Regions from separate parts of the Blautia sp. LMAG:36 genome, predicted to be linked through region 1. Evidence: predicted binding sites of a transcription regulator. Region 1 holds the regulator's gene; each other region holds the start of a gene.

Evidence for each region. Region 1 encodes Rex, which represses fermentation and respiration genes when NADH is low (regulators of the CRP and FNR family bind a similar motif). Its sites were predicted from a motif close to ATTGTTAANTANTTAACAAT; they were not measured.
Region 2: the regulator Rex is predicted to act here: its motif matches at 1,686-1,705, upstream of pckA (phosphoenolpyruvate carboxykinase (ATP)).
Region 3: the regulator Rex is predicted to act here: its motif matches at 1,944-1,963, upstream of gap (type I glyceraldehyde-3-phosphate dehydrogenase).
Region 4: the regulator Rex is predicted to act here: its motif matches at 3,466-3,485, upstream of CCC17_RS10425 (iron-sulfur cluster assembly scaffold protein).

What each region holds. Positions count from the first base shown of each region.
Region 1 is NZ_NALB01000010.1:174,917-180,514, forward strand. Features, by position in the region: gene CCC17_RS13275 (pyridoxamine kinase) at 1-682, shown strand, start outside; gene CCC17_RS13280 (ABC-F family ATP-binding cassette domain-containing protein) at 713-2,629, opposite strand; gene CCC17_RS13285 (redox-sensing transcriptional repressor Rex) at 2,844-3,491, shown strand; gene CCC17_RS13290 (NAD(P)H-hydrate dehydratase) at 3,553-5,070, shown strand; gene alr (alanine racemase) at 5,067-5,598, shown strand, end outside.
Region 2 is NZ_NALB01000003.1:198,241-203,838, forward strand. Features, by position in the region: gene CCC17_RS01110 (DUF4866 domain-containing protein) at 1-121, shown strand, start outside; gene CCC17_RS01115 (threonine/serine ThrE exporter family protein) at 217-1,545, opposite strand; gene pckA (phosphoenolpyruvate carboxykinase (ATP)) at 1,867-3,471, shown strand; NiCo riboswitch at 3,768-3,948, shown strand; gene CCC17_RS01125 (cation diffusion facilitator family transporter) at 4,149-5,078, shown strand; gene CCC17_RS01130 (hypothetical protein) at 5,384-5,587, shown strand.
Region 3 is NZ_NALB01000003.1:446,862-452,459, reverse strand. Features, by position in the region: gene CCC17_RS02330 (phosphoglycerate kinase) at 1-695, opposite strand, end outside; gene gap (type I glyceraldehyde-3-phosphate dehydrogenase) at 881-1,900, opposite strand; gene CCC17_RS02320 (histidinol-phosphatase HisJ family protein) at 2,206-3,024, shown strand; gene CCC17_RS02315 (alpha-amylase family glycosyl hydrolase) at 3,100-5,274, shown strand; gene CCC17_RS02310 (HAD-IC family P-type ATPase) at 5,418-5,598, opposite strand, start outside.
Region 4 is NZ_NALB01000007.1:196,504-202,101, reverse strand. Features, by position in the region: gene CCC17_RS10440 (DNA topoisomerase) at 1-1,914, shown strand, start outside; gene CCC17_RS10435 (transferase) at 1,911-2,579, shown strand; gene CCC17_RS10430 (TraX family protein) at 2,704-3,441, opposite strand; gene CCC17_RS10425 (iron-sulfur cluster assembly scaffold protein) at 3,688-4,380, shown strand; gene CCC17_RS10420 (GGGtGRT protein) at 4,421-5,431, shown strand.

The DNA.
Region 1 (5,598 bases):
GGAGCAGTGGAAAAAAAGAGGATTTTTCCCGGATGGGATCTATACAGGATTTCTTTCTGATGATAAGCAGGCAGACAGGATCCTGAAATTTATGGATGCGTTTGCAGGAAAGGATACTTTGATCCTTACAGATCCGGTGATGGGGGATGACGGCGCGGTTTATCCGATCTATACAGAAGAACTCCGCAGCCGGTTCTGCGAACTGACACGTCGTTCCTATGTGATCACACCGAACCTTACGGAAGCCCTCCTTCTTCTCTACGGAAAAGAAAAAATGGAGGAGATCTGGAATAAACTGCAAAAGGTATCAGAGGCCCGGCGGATGGAAGAAATCCGGGAGATCGGGTGCGGACTTGCCCGGAAATTTTCACTTCCTGCCGTTGTGATCACTGGAGTGGATCACAGGGAGGAGGGGCAGCCTCTGAAAATGGGGAATCTTGTCCTGGAAAACGGAAACAGCTCCTGGGTATTTGCAGAGAAATCCGGCGGAAGCTATTCCGGGACAGGAGATCTTTTTGCATCCGTGCTCAGTGCAGGGCTGGTAAAAAGATATTCCATGAAAACCTGTGCAGAGCTGGCCGTGGACTTTATCTCGGCATCGATCCGGGATGCGGTGGAGGAAGGAACAGACCGTAACGATGGTGTATGCTTTGAACAGCATCTCGGCATGCTGCTTCCATAAAAACATAAGGGGATAAAAAAGAGCTGACCGTCAGGCCAGCTCTTCCCATTTTTCATAAAGCTCTTCCAGTTCTTCAGCGATGGCTGCTTTTTCGCGGCTCAGCTTTGTACATTCCGCTACATTGGTGCAGACATCCGGAAGGACCATAGTCTCGTCGATCTCGCTGTCTCTTGTTTCCAGCTCTTCGATACGGGCTTCGACTTTTTTCAGCTCGGCTTCCCGTTTTCGTTTCTTTGCCTGTTCTTCCTTCATCTGCTGCCAGGAAAGCTTGTTCTCGGAAACCGCTTTTTCTTCGGCAGGTGCCTCCGGAGAAGTGCTTCCCGGTGCATAGGTACTGGTCAGCTCCTCCTTCTTTTCCAGATAGTAATCATAATCACCGATGTAATTTACCACTGCCTGGTTTGTCAGCTCCATGATCCTGGTCGCAGTCTGATTGATAAAGTAACGGTCATGGGATACATAAAGGACTGTACCGGTGTAGCTGACCAGTGCTTCCTCCAGGATCTCCTTGGAGGCAATATCCAGATGGTTGGTAGGCTCGTCAAGGATCAGGAAGTTGGCTTCGGAAAGCATCAGCTTTGCAAGGGAAACACGGCCTCTTTCTCCACCGGAAAGTGCGGAGATCTCCTTGAAAACATCATCTCCGGTAAAGAGAAATGCGGCAAGCATATTTCGGATCTCGGTCTCTGTGAGAGTCGGATAAGTATCGGAGATCTCCTGGAAAATCGTCTTGTCCATATGCAGAACATGATGTTCCTGATCGTAATAACCGATCTGAACCTTGGAACCAAGGGAAAATTTGCCGGCATCTGCCTCAATAAGACCGTTGATGATCTTTAGCATGGTGGTCTTTCCGGTTCCGTTGTTTCCGATCAGTGCCACACGCTCGCCGCGTTTGATATCAAAGGAGATATCGGAGAACAGGGTCTGTCCCGGAAAGGCCTTGGAAAGCGCTTCCACGTGGAGCACATCGTTTCCGCTTAACACCCGTGGTTCCAGCGAGATACGCATCCGGTCCTGGAGCTCAAGAGGCTTTTCGATCCTCTGTACACGGTCCAGCATTTTTTCACGGCTTTCCGCACGCTTGATGGATTTTTCACGGTTAAAGGATTTCAGCTTGGCGATAACGGCTTCCTGATGCTTGATATCCCGCTGCTGATTTAAGTATGCCTTGTACTGTGCGTCGCGAAGCTGAGCCTTCTTGAGAGCATAGGCAGAGTAGTTGCCGCTGTATACGCGGGTCTGTCCGGCTTCGATCTCAATGACCTTGGTGACTACCTTATCCAGAAAATAACGGTCATGGGAGACGATAAAAACAGCTCCCGGATAATTCAGAAGATAAGTTTCCAGCCAGGAGATGCTTTCCATATCCAGGTGATTGGTTGGCTCATCCAGAAGCAGGATATCCGGCTTGGAAAGAAGCATCTTGCCCAGCGCCACGCGGGTTTTCTGACCGCCGGAAAGAGTTTCGATCTGCTTGTCATAATCTTCCTCCGTGAAGCCGAGACCCTTTAAGACACCGGTCAGCTCACTTTTGTAAGCGTATCCGTTCTCCAGCTCAAACTGATGGGTCAGGCGGGTATAGGTTTCCATCAGACGGTTCAGCTCATCACCGGTCACCGTGTTCATTTCCTGTTCCATATTGCGGATACGGCGTTCCATATCGATGATGTGCTGCTTGGTGGTAAGAAGCTCCTCGTAGATGGTATGATGTCCGTGGATATCCTGGTACTGGGCAAGATAGCCGATATTTTTATCCCGGGCAAGCACCACGGTACCGGAATCAGCAGAAAGCTCCTGCATGATGATCCGCAGCAGTGTGGTCTTTCCTGCACCGTTGCATCCGATCAGAGCAGCCTTTTCACGGTCTTCAATGTGAAAGGATGCATCATTTAAAATTACTTTTTCGCCAAAGGCCTTGCATATATTCTGACATGATAAAATCATAAAAACTGTCCTCCTGTATAAAGAATCACCCCTGTTTATGCCTGAACAGGGAAAAATCCTCCACCTATTATAACGGAAACTGCCGGGATTTCAAAGAAAAAATCAATTATTAGAAAAATTATAAAGAAATTTGTACAGAATAGACAACTTTAATTGACAGGAAAATGTCAATTCGTTATAATTAACCTAGTGTAAGGTAAGGAGGAAAACTATCGTGGAGACAAAACAAATCTCGAAAGCGGTGATTAAGCGTCTGCCACGCTATTACCGCTACTTAGGAGAGCTGATGGAAGATAATGTAGAACGTATTTCTTCCAATGAGTTAAGTAAGAAGATGCATACCACAGCTTCTCAGATCCGTCAGGATCTTAATAATTTCGGCGGTTTTGGGCAGCAGGGGTATGGCTATAATGTACACTATCTTTATACAGAGATCGGTAAGATCCTGGGACTGGATACCGTTCATCCGATGATCATCCTGGGTGCCGGTAATCTGGGACAGGCACTTGCCAATTATGTGGATTTTGAGAAGCGCGGGTTCAGGCTGGTTGGTATCTTTGACGTAAATCCTGTGCTTGAGGGCATCGCAGTCCGTGGACTTGAGATCCAGATGCTCAGTGAGCTTCCGTTTTTCCTGAGAGAGAATAACGTGGAGATCGCGATCCTGACACTTCCCAAGAATAAAGCCAAGGAAATGGCAGATATTCTGGTGGAGAACGGGATCAAGGCAATCTGGAATTTTGCACATCTTGATCTTGAGACACCGGATGATGTGATCGTAGAGAACGTTCATCTTTCCGAGAGTCTGATGACACTGTCTTATAATCTCAGCAAATACAGGCAGGAACATGTGGATAAGTAAGAATTGTTAAGCTGCCGGAAACGGCAGCTTTCTCTATGACAGAGGGGAGGCAGAAGACAGAATGAAGAAGCTTGTTACCTGCAAAGAAATGAAGGATCTGGACTCCACAACGATCCGTGAGATCGGAGTTCCCTCCGAGGTTCTGATGGAGCGGGCGGCACTGAAGGTGGTAGAGGAAACAGAAAAGTATCTCCAGAAGGACGAAAGGATCCTGGTAGTCTGCGGAAGCGGAAACAATGGCGGTGACGGTATCGCAGTTGCCAGATTGTTCCATCTGAAGGGAATCCGGGTAGAGTTTTATATGGTCGGAAACAAAGATAAAATGACCAGAGAGACAGCTCTTCAGTATAAGATCGCTTCCGGTTATCGTGTCCCGGAGGTGAATAACCCGCAGTGGAGTGAATATACTACTATAGTAGATGCCGTGTTTGGGGTAGGCCTGACGCGTCCGATCGAGGGGCATTATGCTGATATCATCCATGAGATGAACAGTGCGAGGGCCAAAAAGATCGCAGTTGACATCCCGTCAGGAGTGAACGGAGATACTGGCCTGGAAATGGGAATTGCCTTCAGCGCCGATCTGACTGTCACATTTGCCTACCGGAAAAGAGGTCTTTGCTTTTATCCGGGAAGACTGTATGCAGGAAGGATCGTTACCGCCGATATCGGGATCTATGAGCAGGAAGCTGTGACTGCATCTGCCGCCTGTCTGGAAAATAAAGATCTGAAGCTGTTTCCGGAACGTGATCCCGGCGGAAACAAGGGTACCTTCGGAAAAGTGCTCTTTGTGACCGGAAGTGAGGGAATGTGCGGAGCCGCTTATTTAAGCGCCAGTGCAGCACTTCGTGCCGGTGCGGGAATGGTAAAGATCCAGACTGTGGAAGCCAACAGGATCCCACTGCAGATACTCCTTCCAGAGGCTATGGTCTGCAGCCGCTTTGATCAGGAATCCAATGAACAGCTTCTATCCTGGTGTGATGTGATCGTGATCGGACCGGGACTTGGAACATCAGTGGCCAGCCGTGAGAGAGAACAGTGGTTTCTCACGGCGGCTGCCCGGGAGAAAAAGCCGCTGATCCTGGATGCGGACGGCCTGAACCTTCTGGCTGCACATCCACAGTGGTATCAGTATCTGGGAGAGCATGTAGTCCTGACACCGCATATCGGAGAAATGAGCCGGCTCAGTGGCAGAACGATCCAGGAGATCCAGCATGAGATCGCAGATACTGCACTGAAATGTGCTGCGGAAACAGGCTCTGTGTGCGTATTGAAGGATGCATGTACGGTGATCGCAGATGAGAAAGGACAGATGTATCTGAATCTTTCCGGTAATTCCGGAATGGCAACTGCAGGAAGCGGAGATGTGCTTTCCGGGATTCTGGCAGCAGTGTTATGTATGTATCTGAAAACGGAGGAACAGCCTCCCATGGTTTTAAAGGCCGCGTTAGGTGTTTATCTTCACGGACTTTGCGGTGATCTTGCAGCCGCTGAAAAAGGAAAGCGCAGTATGCTGGCAGGAGATATCATAGAATATCTGCCCAAGGCATTAGCTATAGGTGAAGAGGAGTCGGGATTATGAAAAAATACGAGAGAGTAAAAGCACTGGTATCACTGGATGCCATTGCCCACAATTTTGAGGAAATGCATAAAAATGTCAAAGAAGGGACAAAGATCATCGCTGTGATCAAGGCAGACGGTTATGGCCATGGTGCCAGAGCTATTGCCCGTCTGATCCAGGACTATGACTATATCTGGGGATTTGCAACAGCTACTGCAGAGGAGGCACTGGAGCTTCGGCATGCAGGGATCACCAAGCCTGTCCTGATCCTTGGCCTTGTATTTGAGGAATATTATGAGGAGCTTGCAGCCAATGATATTCGGATCACCATATCGGATCTTAATACAGCGGCAGAATATGCAAAAGCAGGTGCACGCATTGGAAAAAATGTACATATTCATCTGGCTCTGGATACGGGAATGACAAGGATCGGATATGCGGATATTCCGGAAAATGCAGTAAAGATCGAAAAAATCTCAAAAATCCCGAATCTGGTGATCGAGGGAATGTTTACCCATTTTGCCAGGGCGGATGAGACCGACCGTTCTC
Region 2 (5,598 bases), on a different contig from region 1:
GGATTCTGTGGAGGATGGTGGAAAACGTTATGACGGACTGGGCGTTTTTCTCCCCATCCATAAATTTGCGGACCGCCTGGAAAAAATGATCGGGATCGCTGATGAGATCGTAATGAAATAGAATGTACAAAAAAGGACTGCTTTTGTATTGCTCCGGTTATCAGAAGGATAGCTGATGACCGGAAGCTACAGAAAGCAGTCCTTTTTGTATGCCCATCAGGTGCAGTAGCGGAACATTTTGTCCGTAAGGATCCTGGCGAAAATAAGGCCCAGGGGAAGAGCAACGATGATCAGGATCGCAGCTGCAAACCAGGAGGCGGAAACATTCAGGGACATGATCCCCAGATTGTAGATCGCCCGGTAGAGATAAAGCCCCGGGACCATGATCACAATGGATGGTACGGTAATGGAAATTCTGGGATATCCCACTTTTGTTTTGATGAGGGAGGCCAGAAGTCCGGCGGTCAGTGCTCCGAGAAAAGCTGCGGCAGCAGGTGGAAAACCGGCAAGATCAACAAGTTCCAGCCGGAGTGTGTTGGACAGTGCACCGATGAAAGCGGCAGCTGCGGCTAGACGGACAGGGCTGTTGAACATGACCGAAAAGCCGAATACCCCGCAGAAGCTTGCCAGAAGCCGGAACAGGATCCTCTGAGCTGCCGAAAGCTCCAGAGGCAGGAAATCCACAGGTTTCAGATGAAGAAGCAGTGCCATTAGCCAGGCAGAGACAGCAGCCACCATTACAACAATAATGGCGTAGGCCAGTCGTTCCAGACCGGAACGCATATCCAGCTTGGCAAGGTCGATCCCGCTTGTGATAAACGGAAAGCCTGGAATGATAAACAGCATGGAACAGATGTATCCGGCCTCATGCTGGACGGAAATGTGGAACAGAAGCTCTGCCAGCTTCAGGAAGCCTGCATATACAAGACAGGCAGAGGAAACAGAAACTGCAATGCACATAAACAGAGTAAAATGATGCTTGCCAAGCTTGCAGCGGATGGCGTTTCCGATGCCTGCGCCTGCAAAAGCCAGGATCATTTCCAGCGGGCCACCGCCCAGAAGAAAAGTAAATGCACCACAGGCCAGTGCAGAAGCCAGTCCCAGGGATGCAGGGGAATAAAGCCCGTGGATCCGCTCGATCTCATCTAACTGACTGTGCAGTGCTTCACCGCTCATATGGATACCCTCCGCAGGAAAATCACTGACAAAATGTTCCAGCCTGTTCAGTCTGGAAGTATTTACGCCGGTGGTAGTCAGACTAAGTGCATGGGAAAAACTGCTCTCACCGTCAAAGCAGGTGTAGCTTATAGACATCAGTCCGATATCTGCGGAACAGGTGATACCAAGTGCTTCTGACAATGTATTCATGGAACTCCGTACCCGCCAGGCACCGGTCCCACAGGAGAGAAGCATCATGCCTGTACGGCCGATCAGGGAAGCTTTTTCGGAAAGAGAAGCTTCGGTGATGGGCTGGTTGTTCCTGGCGCTTACGTAGTTGTGCCAGGGGATTTCCATATGATTACGTTTGATTAGAATATCTGACATAGAAATCACTTCTTTCTATATATTAAAATCATATAGTTGCTATTATAAATATATATAATAACTATAATCAGATATATTGTAGCCATTATTCTGAAAAAGTCAAGTGTAGATGAAATAAAATCTGACAGTACTAAAACGTCACTGTTAAAGATTTATCATTTTTTTGCGGAAAATGAATTTTTTTGGTTGCTTTTACGTACAATTTATGTATAATTGTGGATAGGGATGTTGGAATGACCAATTCCTATGGCAGGATGACAAAAACCTGCAGCAGTAGGTGGCTATCATAATTACTATTAAAGAAGAGAGGTAAATGTTAAGATGGCAAAAATCGATTTAACAAAGTATGGTATTACCGGAACAACTGAGATCGTGTACAATCCTTCCTACGAGACATTATTTGAGGAAGAGACCAAACCGGAGCTTGAAGGATTTGAGAAGGGTCAGGTCAGTGAGCTTGGTGCTGTCAATGTAATGACAGGTATCTACACAGGACGTTCCCCTAAAGACAAATACATCGTTATGGATGAGAACTCCAAGGACACAGTTTGGTGGACATCCGATGAGTACAAGAACGATAACCATCCGGCAACTCAGGAAGCATGGAATGCAGTTAAAGATCTTGCCAAGAAGGAGCTTTCCAACAAGAAACTTTTCGTAGTAGATGCATTCTGCGGAGCTAACAAAGACACACGTATGGCTATCCGTTTCATCGTTGAGGTTGCATGGCAGGCACACTTCGTAACAAACATGTTCATTCAGCCGACAGCTGAGGAGCTTGAGAACTTTGAGCCGGATTTCGTTGTTTACAACGCATCCAAGGCTAAAGTTGAGAACTACAAAGAATTAGGACTTAACTCTGAGACAGCTGTAATGTTCAACATTACAAGCCGTGAGCAGGTTATCGTTAATACATGGTACGGCGGAGAGATGAAGAAAGGTATGTTCTCCATGATGAACTACTATCTGCCGCTTAAGGGCATCGCTTCCATGCACTGCTCTGCAAACACAGACCTTAACGGAGAGAACACAGCTATCTTCTTCGGTCTTTCCGGAACAGGTAAGACAACACTTTCCACAGATCCTAAGCGTCTTCTGATCGGTGATGACGAGCATGGCTGGGATGACAACGGAGTATTCAACTTCGAGGGTGGATGCTACGCTAAGGTTATCAACCTTGACAAAGAGTCTGAGCCGGACATCTACAATGCGATCAAGAGAAACGCTCTTCTTGAGAACGTAACACTTGATGCTGAGGGCAAGATCGACTTCGCTGACAAGAGCGTAACAGAGAACACACGTGTTTCTTACCCGATCAACCACATCGAGAACATTGTTCGCCCTGTATCTTCTGCACCGGCAGCGAAAGAGGTTATCTTCCTGTCCGCAGATGCATTCGGCGTACTTCCTCCAGTATCTATCCTGACACCGGAGCAGACACAGTACTACTTCCTTTCCGGATTCACAGCTAAACTTGCTGGTACAGAGCGTGGAATCACAGAGCCTACTCCTACATTCTCCGCATGCTTCGGACAGGCATTCCTTGAGCTTCATCCGACAAAATATGCTGAGGAGCTCGTTAAGAGAATGGAGAAGAGCGGTGCGAAAGCATACCTCGTTAACACAGGATGGAATGGAACTGGAAAACGTATCTCCATCAAAGATACTCGTGGTATCATCGATGCTATCCTTGACGGATCTATCCTTAAAGCTCCGACAAAGAAGATCCCATTCTTCAACTTCGAGGTTCCGACAGAGCTTCCGGGCGTAGATCCTGCAATCCTTGACCCACGTGACACATATGCAGATGCTGCAGAGTGGGAGACAAAGGCTAAAGATCTTGCTGCAAGATTCGTTAAGAACTTTGCTAAATATGAAGGAAATGCAGCTGGTAAAGCACTCGTTGCAGCCGGCCCGCAGGCATAATCAGTCATTCCAACTGAATACAGATCGTAGACTTAACCGGGAGCGGATTTATCCGCTCCCGGTTTTTTGACAAACAACTGAGGATCTATTGTTTGATATAGAACTGTGCAGTGCGAAGCATGTTTCCAGACATGGAATAAACAGAAAGTTGAAGATATCTACCTGTAAAATAAAAAACTTTGGCTTGACTAACATAAGGTTCATGGTGTATCCTTTCTGAGAAGTTGAGCGGGAGACCCGTAAGACTGTAAAAATTCTCTTTGCACTGCATTACATTCGAACAGGATGCGAGATCAACAGTACAAACTGAGCAGGCGATGCTTTTCGGAATCGAAAATATTTATCGAAGGCATGGGGCCGGGCCGCAGGAAGCGGCAGCGGATATGGATTTAAACGTAATTGCAAAGAACCTGCATTCACGGAATATGAGGTGAAGCAGAATGTGACTTTGCTTTCAGACATATCTGCGGGACAGTGTATGTTTCGCAGGTATGTCTTTTTTACTGCAAAATATGGATGGAACAGAAGGTAGAAGCTGGGATATCCCTATACAGAAAAGAAAGAACACCGGCGGAAAATCGCACTGCAGCGAGTAGTGAAGGAACCGCCGGTTTTTTCACGGAAAATGTTGTGCCATAAGAAGAACCTGATCATATATTTAAAAGGAGATTCTGTTTATGGAACACACAGAAAACAAAACAATTATACATGATACAGAAAAAACAGCTTCATGGGAACAGCAGACAGCAATGAAGGTATCCGGGATCAGTATTCTGGTAAACCTTTTATTATCTGTATTTAAACTGATCGCAGGTATTGTGGCACATTCAGGAGCGATGATTTCGGATGCCATTCATTCTGCATCAGATGTGGGAAGCACCTTCATCGTAATCATCGGTGTCCGTCTTTCAGCAAAGAAATCGGACAAAGAGCACCAGTACGGACATGAAAGAATGGAGTGTGTCTCTTCCATTGTCCTTGCAGGAATGCTGCTTGTCACTGGTCTTGGAATCGGAATTACCGGTGCCCGTGATATCGTAAAAAGCACATCCGGTGGAACCATTGCCATTCCGGGAACACTTGCACTGATTGCAGCAGTGGTATCCATTGTGGTAAAAGAGTGGATGTTCTGGTATACAAGAGGTGCTGCAAAGAAGATCAATTCAGGAGCCCTGATGGCAGATGCATGGCACCATCGTTCAGATGCACTTTCCTCTATCGGAGCGTTTGTCGGCATCTTCGGTGCAAGACTGGGATACCCGATTCTGGACCCGATCGCCAGTATCGTGATCTGCGTTATGATCGCCAAGGCATCGATCGACATTTTCAGGGATGCCATTGACAAGATGGTAGATCATTCCTGTGATGCAAAAACTGAGGAATTCATGAAGAGAGAGATCCTCAAGGTACCGGGCGTCAGAAGAGTAGACCTTCTTAAAACCCGTCTTTTCGGATCCAAGATGTATGTGGATATCGAGATCGCAGCAGATGGAAATATTTCCCTTTTTGATGCACATGATATTGCGGAAAATGTACATCATACGATCGAGAATAAATTCAAAGATGTAAAGCACTGTATGGTGCATGTAAATCCGATCAACGGATAAAAAAACAAGCTGCCGGAGCAACTGTGATCGTCATCCGGCGGCTTGTTTTTGTATAGAGAAACACCCGGTAGGGGAGCTACCGGGTGTTTCGAGGGGAGTATAAATAATTAAATAAGGGGTTATGTAAAAAAAATTTTTGAAGGGTAAATTCTTTTTACAAGAATGATTATAATATAAACTGGAAAAAAAAGCAATATGATTTTGGCGAATAATCTCCAAACTTTTTGGGATACTATTTCCTGTAATAAAAAGCGGCAGAAAGCTTCGGAAAGCCGTAAAATCAACTTCATCAGGAGGTAATTCAAATGGCGAAAAATTACGAAACAGACAGAAATGAGTCTAATTATGCAGGAAAAAATCACGGGGAAAGTGCTTCCAGAAATTGCGGAAAAAACAGCTCTAAGAACAATTCTGGAAATTCTTCCAGGAACAGTTCCAAAAGCAGCTACGGAAACAAAATTTCCGATGAATATGATTCTGAGAAGGACAGAGGCTCTGACAGATATTAAAGGATAAGAAA
Region 3 (5,598 bases), on a different contig from region 1:
GCCTTGGAGAATGTATAAGACATACCACCACCGATGATCAGTGTATCTACCTTGTCAAGAAGGTTGTTGATAACAGAGATCTTGCTGGAAACCTTAGCGCCGCCAAGGATTGCTACGAATGGTCTCTCCGGATTGTTTACAGCGTTTCCAAGGAAATCGATCTCTTTTTGCATCAGATATCCTACAACTGCTGTTTTTACATATTTGGTAACACCTACGTTAGAGCAGTGAGCTCTGTGAGCAGTTCCGAATGCATCATTTACAAATACATCACAAAGAGAAGCAAGATCTTCGCTGAACTTGTCTTCGTTCTTTGTCTCTTCTGCACGATAACGTGTGTTCTCAAGAAGAACTACATCGCCATCTTTCATCTCTGCTACAGCAGCTTTTGCGTTCGGTCCTACTACCTCAGGATCTGCTGCAAATTTTACTTCCTGGCCAAGAAGCTCAGAAAGACGAACTGCTACAGGTGCAAGAGAAAGCTCCGGTTTCGGCTCTCCCTTCGGTTTTCCAAGGTGGGAGCAAAGGATAACCTTTCCGCCGTCTGCGATCAGTTTCTTGATTGTAGGAAGAGCAGCTACAAGACGGTTCTCATCTGTGATCTTTCCATCCTGAAGCGGAACATTGAAGTCGCATCTTACAAGTACTTTCTGTCCTTTTACATTGATATCGTCAACACTTTTTTTGTTCAGCATCTCTATATCTCCTTAACTTTTATTTCTGCAAAAGCAGATGAATAAGGGCGAGCGGTATTGTTGTCCGCTCTGTTAACAGTCATTCCTCAGACATTTTTTTGTTTGGTCTTTTGGAAAAAAAGGGCCCGGTCCTCTTCAGACCGGACCCTTTCTGAGTCTATTCTTCTACACCCGTTCGCAGAAAATTAAGCGTTCAGAAGTTTTCCGAAGTGCTTGATTGTACGAACCATCTGGCTTGTGTAGGAGTTCTCGTTGTCATACCAGGAAACTACCTGAACCTCTGTTGTGCCATTCTCAAGTGGAAGTACCATTGTCTGAGTAGCATCGAAGAGGGAACCAAATCTCATACCAACGATATCGCTGGATACGATCTCATCCTCGTTGTATCCGAAGGACTCATTGGAAGCTGCTTTCATAGCTGCGTTGATCTGCTCTTTAGTAACGTTTCCTTCAACTACTGCTGTAAGGATTGTTGTAGAACCTGTTGGGGTAGGTACACGCTGTGCAGAACCGATAAGTTTGCCGTTAAGCTCTGGGATAACAAGTCCGATAGCTTTAGCAGCACCTGTGCTGTTCGGAACGATGTTAACTGCAGCTGCACGGGATCTTCTCAGATCGCCTTTTCTCTGCGGTCCGTCAAGTGTCATCTGATCGCCTGTGTAAGCGTGGATTGTGCACATGATACCGGATTTGATCGGTGCAAGATCGTTAAGAGCCTTAGCCATTGGTGCAAGGCAGTTTGTTGTACAGGAAGCTGCGGAGATGATCTTGTCCTCGTTTGTAAGACCCTGATGGTTTACGTTGTAAACGATTGTCTTAAGGTCGTTTCCAGCCGGAGCGGAAATAACTACGTGCTTAGCACCTGCATCGATATGAGCCTGAGCTTTGTCTTTGGATGTGTAGAAACCTGTGCACTCAAGAACTACGTCTACACCGATCTCTCCCCATGGAAGCTCTGCAGCGTTAGCCTTAGCATAGATTTTGATCTCTTTTCCGTCTACTGTGATGGAATCCTCGCCTGCTGTTACTTTATCAGCAAGAGCATATCTTCCCTGTGTAGAATCATATTTTAATAAGTGAGCAAGCATCTTAGGAGATGTAAGATCGTTGATTGCTACGATCTCAAATCCTTCTGCTCCAAACATCTGACGGAATGCAAGACGACCGATACGTCCAAAACCATTAATTGCAACTTTTACTGCCATGATAAATTCCTCCTATGAATTGAATGGTGATTTAAATCGTTCCTTTGTTAAAGAAACATCAACCTGTTTCATATTGTACCTAATTCCAAACAAAAATTCAAGAGCTATTTATAAAAAAGAACATTAAAATAAATATTAAGAAAATTTCTGAAAAATGTGCTATAATTCTCTGATAGAAAGTTCTGTCCTGCTGATTCCCAAAACGGATATCTATATTCCCGCTGGGAGTTTGACTTTCCCGGATTCATAACAGGCAGATACGATCATTGTCACAGAATATAAAGGCTTGAATATGGAGGTACAAAATGGACCAGAAAATTTTATGGGACTGCCATATGCACTCCTCTTTTTCCGCAGATTCCGATACACCGATGGAAGAAATGATCCAGACTGCCGCAGACCAGGGTCTCACGGGAATCTGTTTTACTGAACATTTTGATCCGGATTATCCCGATACTCCGGAAAATCTTGATTTTTCCCTGAACATCCCTGCATACCGCCAGAAACTTGAGAGTCTTGCGGATGCTTTTAAAGACCAGATTCAGGTTAACTTCGGGATCGAGCTTGGACTTCAGCCTCAGCTTGCAGAATCTTTTTCCGATCTTCTGAAAGAAGTTCCCTTTGATTTCGTTATTGGTTCCTCCCATGTGGTGCACGGATACGATCCTTATTATCCTTCTTATTTTGAGGGCCGTAAGGAATCCGCATGCTACATGGAATATTTTGAATCCATCCTGGAAAATATCGCTGCTTTTGACGAGATGGATGTGTACGGACATATCGACTATGTAGTACGTTATGGTCCAAATCAGAACCGTCAGTATTCTTACGGACGATATAAGGAGATCCTGGACGAGATCCTGCGGACATTGATCCGCAAAAATGTGGGAATCGAGCTGAACACAGGCGGTTATCACTACGGGCTTGGTGAACCGAATCCCTGTGTCAATATTATCCGACGTTACCGTGAGCTTGGCGGTGAGATCATCACCATCGGTGCAGATGCCCATACTCCGGATAAGATCGGCTATGCTTTTGACAAGGCGGCTGATGTTCTCCGTGAATGTGGTTTTTCCTATTATGCTGTATTTAAAAACCGCCGTCCTGTTTTTCATAAGCTGTAGCTCTGTTTCTCTCTCCGGTGAGAGAGTTTACATTTTTATACCGAAAATATCATTTTATCTAAGGAGGAACTCTATATGTCAACAAAAAGACTCCAGAAAAAGAAAGCTGCCATGCAGGCAAAAAAAGAAAAGCAGCTGAAAAAAAATACCTCTGCTGCCGGCACCAGTTCCAGTGCTGCCAAATCTGTTGAAAATGCTAAAGCCGAAGTGAAAAAACTTGAAACCGTAAAGAAGGAAACGCTTAAAGTCGAAACTTCCAAAACTGAACCGATCAAAGTCGAGACTTCCAAGACCGAACCGATCAAGGTCGAGACTTCCAAGACCGAACCGATCAAAGTCGAGACTTCCAAGACCGAGCCGATCAAAGTCGAGACTTCCAAGACCGAGCCGATCAAGGTCGAGACTTCCAAGACTGAGCCGATCAAGGTTGAGACTTCCAAGACCGAACCGATCAAGGTCGAGACTTCCAAGACTGAGCCGATCAAGGTTGAGACTTCCAAGACTGAGCCGATCAAAGTCGAGACTTCCAAGACCGAGCCGATCAAGGTTGAGACCTCAAAGACTGAACCGGCGAAAGTTACTACTTCCAAGACCGAGCCTCTGAAAGTCGAAACTTCCAAGGAGGACACAGCTTACGATGCCCTCTACGAGAAACGTCTGAAACACTACTACAATGATCTGAAATGGCTCTACTGCGAGCTGTTCCGCGATCATCCGGAAGTTGCCGGCACATTCTCAAGCCTCACAAAAAAAATGAAAGAGATTTATCGTGAGCGTTCTCTTTCCATGAAGGAAGCTGACCAGACCTGCGTTGCTGATCCTGACTGGTTCCGTAAGACTACTTTCACCGGAATGGCTGTAAATCCTGCTGACTTCGCAGATACTCTTTCCGGGCTGTCCGATAAACTGGACTATATCAGTGAATGCAAAGCAGACACTCTGTACCTGACAGATCTTTTCCAGGCAACCTCCAACTGCTCCCTTCGCATTATCCCGGAGATCGGAACCTCCGAAGATCTGCATACACTTGCAGCTAACTGTAGGAAAGCAGGTATCCGCCTGGCTCTTGAGATCCCGTTAAGTCTTTCTGTGGATGACCCACAGTCCGGTGCGCCATGCGTGCTCCAGACTCCAGCTTATTTCAATGCAATGCTTCTTCAGATCCTGGAGCTTGCAAATGAAGGTGCTTCTATATTCAGCCTTGGTGTCCTTCCGATGATACCGGAAGAAAATCTCTGGAAGCTTCACTCTCTGCTGCGTATGACCCGAATGGTGTGTGAGATCGTATGCCCCGGAATTCTTCTCCTTGGTGAAACAGACCGCCCACCTGCAGAGGCTGCTGCATTTGGCGGAACTTCCGATATGCCGGAACTTCACATTGTAAACAGCACCCAGCTGATGTCCGATCTCTGGCATACCGTTGCCACAAAGGACACTGCCCTTCTCCGCCGGGGAATCGACAGAGCTGCAAACCTTCCGCAGGCACCGGTATTCCAGAATTACCTCCGTAACCGCAACACGGTACGCTGGAATCTGGACTATGATTTCCTGAAAGGAAGCTTTATCACAGAAGGGCCTCACAGAGATTATCTGAATGAATTCCTGGCAGGTATTTTCCCTGATTCCTTTGCCCGGGGTGAAATTTATGTAAATCCGGAAACCGAGGAATCTGAGCTCTGCGGAACAACCGCATCTCTTGCAGGAATCGAGCGTTTTGATTATGAAGGAAATATGGAGGGTGTCAGCCGGGGAATCCGCTATGACGTAGCACTTCATGCATTGCTTCTTTCCCTCCCCGGAATTCCGGTACTTCGAAGCGGTGACGAGGTCGGACAGCTGAATGACTACACCTATAAAACAGACATTTCCAAAGCAGCTGATCCCCGCTGGCTCCACAATGGACGTTTCAACTGGGCACTTGCCCGGAACAGAGCCGATGCCGAAACGATCCAAGGACGCATTTTCAACAGCCTTGAGCAGCTGGAATCCATCCGTGCCAGCCATCCGGTATTTGCACCTGAAGTTTCTGCACATACACTGGAAACCTGGGAAAAAGCTCTCCTTGCCCTGGTAAGAGAAACTTCTGAAGAAAAGCTGATCTGCATCTACAACTTCAGCGACCAGGATAAGGTAGCCTGGATCAACGAACAGGACGGTACCTACACAGATCTTCTCACAGGAGTTCAGAGAGACGCACAGGCTGTAGAGATCCCGGCCTTCGGATTTATCTGGCTTATGCACACAAAATAATAGCTTTGTCAGGCGGATATCCACAATCTGCATTCTCTACACAGCTCTGCACCGGATAACTGGATAACTGCTTCACAGTTTATTTGCAAAAAAAGGACACTGCCATTTTCAACGGGCAGTGTCCTTTTTTATTTCTCATATTATTATTTTCTCAGCTTATCAATAAATGCAGCAAATTTCCCCTGTTCCCCACTATCCAGCGAACGGCTGTAAATATTTCTGAGCCAGGCCGTGATCACATCGATCAGGATCGGAGAAAATGTCATCAGAAGGAACACCAGAATGATCATTCCGAATTCCAGCGATCCCAGTGTCAGAAGATTC
Region 4 (5,598 bases), on a different contig from region 1:
GTTACCATGAGCTATCCCGAAAAATATGATATCAAGTTTAAAAGGTGGAGTTTTGATACCCTGCCTTTTTTGCCGCGCGAATTTAAATATGAAGTGATCCCCGGGGTCAAAAAGCAGTTCGAGATCGTAAAAGGACTGCTGAACCGGCCGGATGTGGATACCATTTATGTGTGTACCGACTCCGGACGTGAGGGTGAATATATCTACCGTCTGGTAGCCCAGATGGCAGGAGTAAAGGGGAAAGTCCAGAAACGTGTGTGGATCGATTCCCAGACAGAGGAAGAGATCTTAAGAGGAATCCGTGAAGCGAAGGATATCTCGGAGTATGATAATCTGGCAGCATCTGCGTATCTCCGCGCAAAGGAAGATTATCTTATGGGAATCAATTTTTCCAGAGTTCTGACCTTGCGCTACGGAAGCAGTGTCACCAATTATCTCCATTCCAAATATCAGGCCATTGCAGTTGGGCGTGTGATGACCTGTGTTCTTGGCATGGTGGTGCGGAGAGAACGGGAGATCCGTGTCTTTGTGAAGACACCGTTTTACCGTGTCCTTGGCAGCATTGGACTTGCAGGCGAAAATTTTGACGGTGAATGGAGAGCTGTGGAAGGCAGCCGGTATTTCCAGTCCCCGTATCTTTATAAAGAAAACGGCTTCAGGAAAAAAGAGCATGCACAGATGCTGATCGATCAGCTGATGGTGAACCAGCCCCTTTCCTGTATTGTGGAAAAGGTGGAACGAAAAAAAGAAAACAAAAATCCGCCGCTTCTTTTTAACTTGGCGGAGCTTCAGAATGTGTGCTCAAAGCTGTTTAAGATCAGTCCGGACGAGACACTCCGGATCGTACAGGAGCTTTATGAGAAGAAGCTGGTGACTTATCCGAGAACGGATGCCAGAGTTCTTTCCACGGCAGTGGCCAAGGAGATATACAAGAATATATCCGGTCTTCGAAATTATCAGCAGGCCGGTGCTGCGGCGGCAGAGGTTTTGGGGATGGAATCCTGGAAAAGCATTGCAAAGACCAGATATGTGAATGACAAGCAGATCACAGACCATTACGCGATCATTCCTACCGGTCAGGGACTGAACGCGCTGGGAAATGTGTCTCTTACCGCACAGCGTGTGTACGAGACCATTGTACGGAGATTTTTATGTATTTTTTATCCGCCGGCCGTTTATCAGAAGGTGAGTCTTGTGACGAAGCTGGACGGAGAGGCATTCTTTTCATCCTTTAAGGTTCTCAAAGAAGAAGGCTATCTGAAGATTGCCACGAATTCTTTTTCGCGGAAAAGGGCTTCAGACAGTGAGAAAAACGGAAATGGAGAGGAAGACGAGGCTTCCTGTGATACTGTGCTCCTGGAGGCGTTGCAGAAGCTGAAAAAGGGTGATATACTTCCTGTGAACGGTTTGAGTATCAAGGAGGGTGAGACTTCACCGCCCAAACGATACAATTCCGGTTCCATGATCCTTGCCATGGAAAATGCAGGACAGCTGATCGAGGATGAGGAGCTTCGAGCCCAGATCAAGGGAAGCGGGATCGGCACCAGTGCTACCCGTGCCGAGATCCTGAAGAAGCTTTTTAACATCAAATATCTGGCACTGAACAAAAAGACCCAGGTGATCACTCCAACGCTTCTTGGGGAAATGATCTTTGATGTGGTAAATTGTTCTATCCGGCAGCTTCTGAACCCGGAGCTTACGGCAAGCTGGGAAAAGGGGCTCACCTATGTGGCAGAGGGCAGCATCACGGAACAGGAATATATGGACAAGCTGGAGCATTTTGTGCGGGTACGTACCCGGCAGGTGGAGGCAAGCAATTATCAGTATAACCTGCGGCAGTTTTTTGATGCGGCCGCTGTAAACTACAGGAAGCCGGAGCGGGCTTCCGGACAGGGAGGAAAGAGATCATCATGATGAAAGATTTTACTATCAGCAATATGCTGGATCTGAATGAGACCATTGCAGCAGAGCTTTTTGAGGGAAAAACCTATCCGTGGGAGGTTCTTCCGGAGATCGGAGATTTCATTATTAAGCTGGGAAAAACACTGGATCCTTCTGAATATGAGGAGAAGGGCGAAAATGTATGGATCGCAAGATCCGCTACAGTTGCGCCGACTGCAAGTATCACCGGACCGGCTATCATTGGCAGAGACGCCGAGGTGCGCCACTGTGCATTTATCCGCGGCAAGGCTATCGTTGGTGAGGGCGCAGTTGTGGGAAATTCCACAGAGCTTAAGAATGCAGTGCTGTTTAACAAGGTTCAGGTTCCTCATTATAATTATGTTGGAGATGCTGTGCTGGGATATAAGTCCCACATGGGTGCCGGATCGATCTGTTCCAACGTAAAATCAGACAAGAAGCTGGTTGTCGTAAAAGACGGGGATGAAAAGATCGAAACCGGTCTTAAGAAATTCGGAGCGATGCTCGGAGATCATGTTGAAGTCGGATGCGGTTCTGTGCTGAATCCCGGTACTGTGATCGGACGGAATTCTAATATCTACCCGCTGTCACCGGTACGTGGATGTGTTCCTGCAGATTCCATTTATAAAAATGCAAAAGAGATCGTAAAGAAAAAATAAGAAACAGATTCTTCTGGACACGCATTTAGGCTGCACTTTTGAGAGAGTGCAGCTTTTTTTTGATGGGGTGCTGGATGCAACAGTATTGGTCGTGGAAGGATGAACCGACCGGGAGCGGGCGGGATTAAGATAAAAACAAAAGCTGTCGAAGTATGACCAGTCCTATAATATGGACTGGGTAAAACCAGTAAAAGAAATATTTTGCTGATTTTCCGCGGATGAAGCCTCTTTTTCCATTGTACAGGTTAATGGACAGAAAGGCAAAGGAGGCTCTCCATTCATAGTAAAGCCAGCAGCTTCCGAGGATTGCCTGGCCTGGCTTATCGTCTCGCATATAGTACATGATCAGCAGGAAGATATACCCCCGCCATCCATAGTCTGCTTTCAGAAAAATGGAAACAACAAGCAGTCCCAGGATGCAGAGAAGCTGCATCGAAGGTCTGGTCTGGAAATATTCGATGGCACAAAAGGCCAGATATCCGAGGAAAAGCGTAAAAAACACATTTTGTCTTTCGTAACGCAGCGTATTTGTAAACATCAGATTCCACGGAATTTCTGAGAGCAGCGCAAAAAGAAGGAGATTTCTTCCATAGAGGAACCGGCTCCGCGTATGCCGGAAGCCTTCCAGCAGGAGAAAACAGAAGATGGGAAAAGCAGCTCTTCCGATATCGCGGAAAATAAGATATACAGTATATTCTCTGCCGAAAAGTGTAAACAGGATTTTCTGTGCGGGCTGATACATACTGAGCAGCACAGCTCCGATATGATCGATCAGCATGGTGATGACCGCGATCATCTTCAGAGCGCTTCCGCTGAGAATGCGGTATTTTTCTGGAAAAACAGAATCCACAGATGCATTCATGAAAAATATACCTCCAAGGTTAAACTTGCTAATATATTATCACATACATACAGTAGTTGCCAGAAATATTTGACAGTTAGGCATGCAATACTGCCGGAATAACTACCAATATTATGCGTTTTATGGCAAAATTTTATCAAATATGACTGGACGAAACAAAGGTTTTGTGAGAAAATAGCCGTAGGGTGTTATCGAACTTTTTTTCTCAATAACATCGGTCAATCTATACTTGAAAGGAGTTTTAAAATGATTTATTCACGCGAAGTAGAAGAAATGTGTCCAGTGGCACAGGGCGTACATCATGGTGCCGCTCCGATCCCGGAAGAAGCAAAATGGGTTCAGGCAAAAGAAGTAAAGGATATCTCCGGATTTACACACGGTGTTGGCTGGTGTGCTCCGCAGCAGGGTGCTTGTAAGCTTTCCCTTAACGTTAAAGAGGGAATCATCCAGGAGGCACTTGTCGAGACAATCGGATGTTCAGGAATGACTCACTCTGCAGCTATGGCTTCTGAGATCCTTCCAGGACTTACCGTTATGGAGGCACTGAACACAGACCTTGTATGTGATGCAATCAATACAGCTATGAGAGAGCTTTTCCTTCAGATCGTTTACGGACGTTCCCAGTCTGCATTCTCCGAGGACGGACTTGCAGTAGGCGCTGGTCTTGAGGACCTTGGAAAAGGACTTCGTTCTCAGGTTGGTACAATGTATGGAACTCTGAAAAAAGGACCTCGTTACCTTGAGATGGCTGAGGGTTATGTTACAGGTATCGCTCTTGATGAGAACGATGAGATCATCGGATATCAGTTCGTAAGCCTTGGAAAAATGACTGACTTCATTAAGAAAGGTGATGACCCGAACACAGCATGGGAGAAAGCAAAAGGTCAGTACGGCCGTGTTGCAGATGCTGTTAAGATCATCGACCCAAGAAAAGAGTAATTACACTTCGTAAGGTAAAAATATCAGGAGGTTACAGGAAATGGCTTTATTTGAATCATATGAGAGACGAATTGACAAGATCAATTCTGTTTTAAACAGCTATGGAATCGCTTCTATCGAAGAAGCTGAGAAAATCACTAAAGACGCAGGACTGAACGTTTACGATCAGATCAAAGGCATTCAGCCGATCTGCTTCGAGAACGCTTGTTGGGCTTACACAGTAGGTGCAGCTATCGCGATCAAAAAAGGCTGCAGAAGAGCCGCTGACGCAGCAGCAGCTATCGGAGAAGGCCTTCAGGCTTTCTGTATCCCGGGATCCGTTGCAGACACACGTAAAGTAGGTCTTGGACATGGAAACCTTGGAAAGATGCTTCTTGAGGAAGAGACAGACTGCTTCTGCTTCCTTGCAGGACATGAGTCTTTCGCAGCAGCTGAGGGTGCGATCGGTATCGCAGAGAAAGCAAACAAGGTTCGTAAAAAACCTCTTCGTGTTATCCTGAACGGTCTTGGAAAAGATGCTGCTCAGATCATCTCCCGTATCAACGGCTTTACATATGTAGAGACAGAGTATGATCCATATAAGAACGAGGTTAAGGAAGTATTCCGTAAATCCTATTCTGAGGGACTTCGTGCAAAGGTTAACTGCTACGGCGCTAACAGCGTTCCGGAAGGTGTTGCGATCATGTGGAAAGAGGGCGTTGACGTTTCCATCACAGGAAACTCCACAAACCCGACTCGTTTCCAGCATCCGGTAGCAGGAACATACAAAAAAGAGTGCAACGAGAAAGGCAAAAAATACTTCTCCGTTGCTTCCGGCGGTGGTACAGGACGTACACTTCATCCGGACAATATGGCAGCAGGTCCTGCTTCCTACGGTATGACTGATACACTTGGACGTATGCATTCTGACGCTCAGTTCGCAGGATCTTCTTCCGTACCGGCTCACGTAGAGATGATGGGTCTTATCGGCGCCGGAAACAACCCGATGGTTGGTATGACAGTTGCTGTAGCTGTTTCCGTACAGGAAGCTGCTGACGCTGGCAAATTCTGATTTCAGATAACGAAAAATAGTGAGAAAGGCTGTAAACCTTAGGGTTTATGGCCTTTTTCTTTTTGCTCTGCAATAGAAAAAAATATTCTCAAAAAGTGCGAAAAAACAGCAATAGCGAACACGTAGCTAACATTTTTGGGGAATTTATGAAATATTTTTTGGAGAAA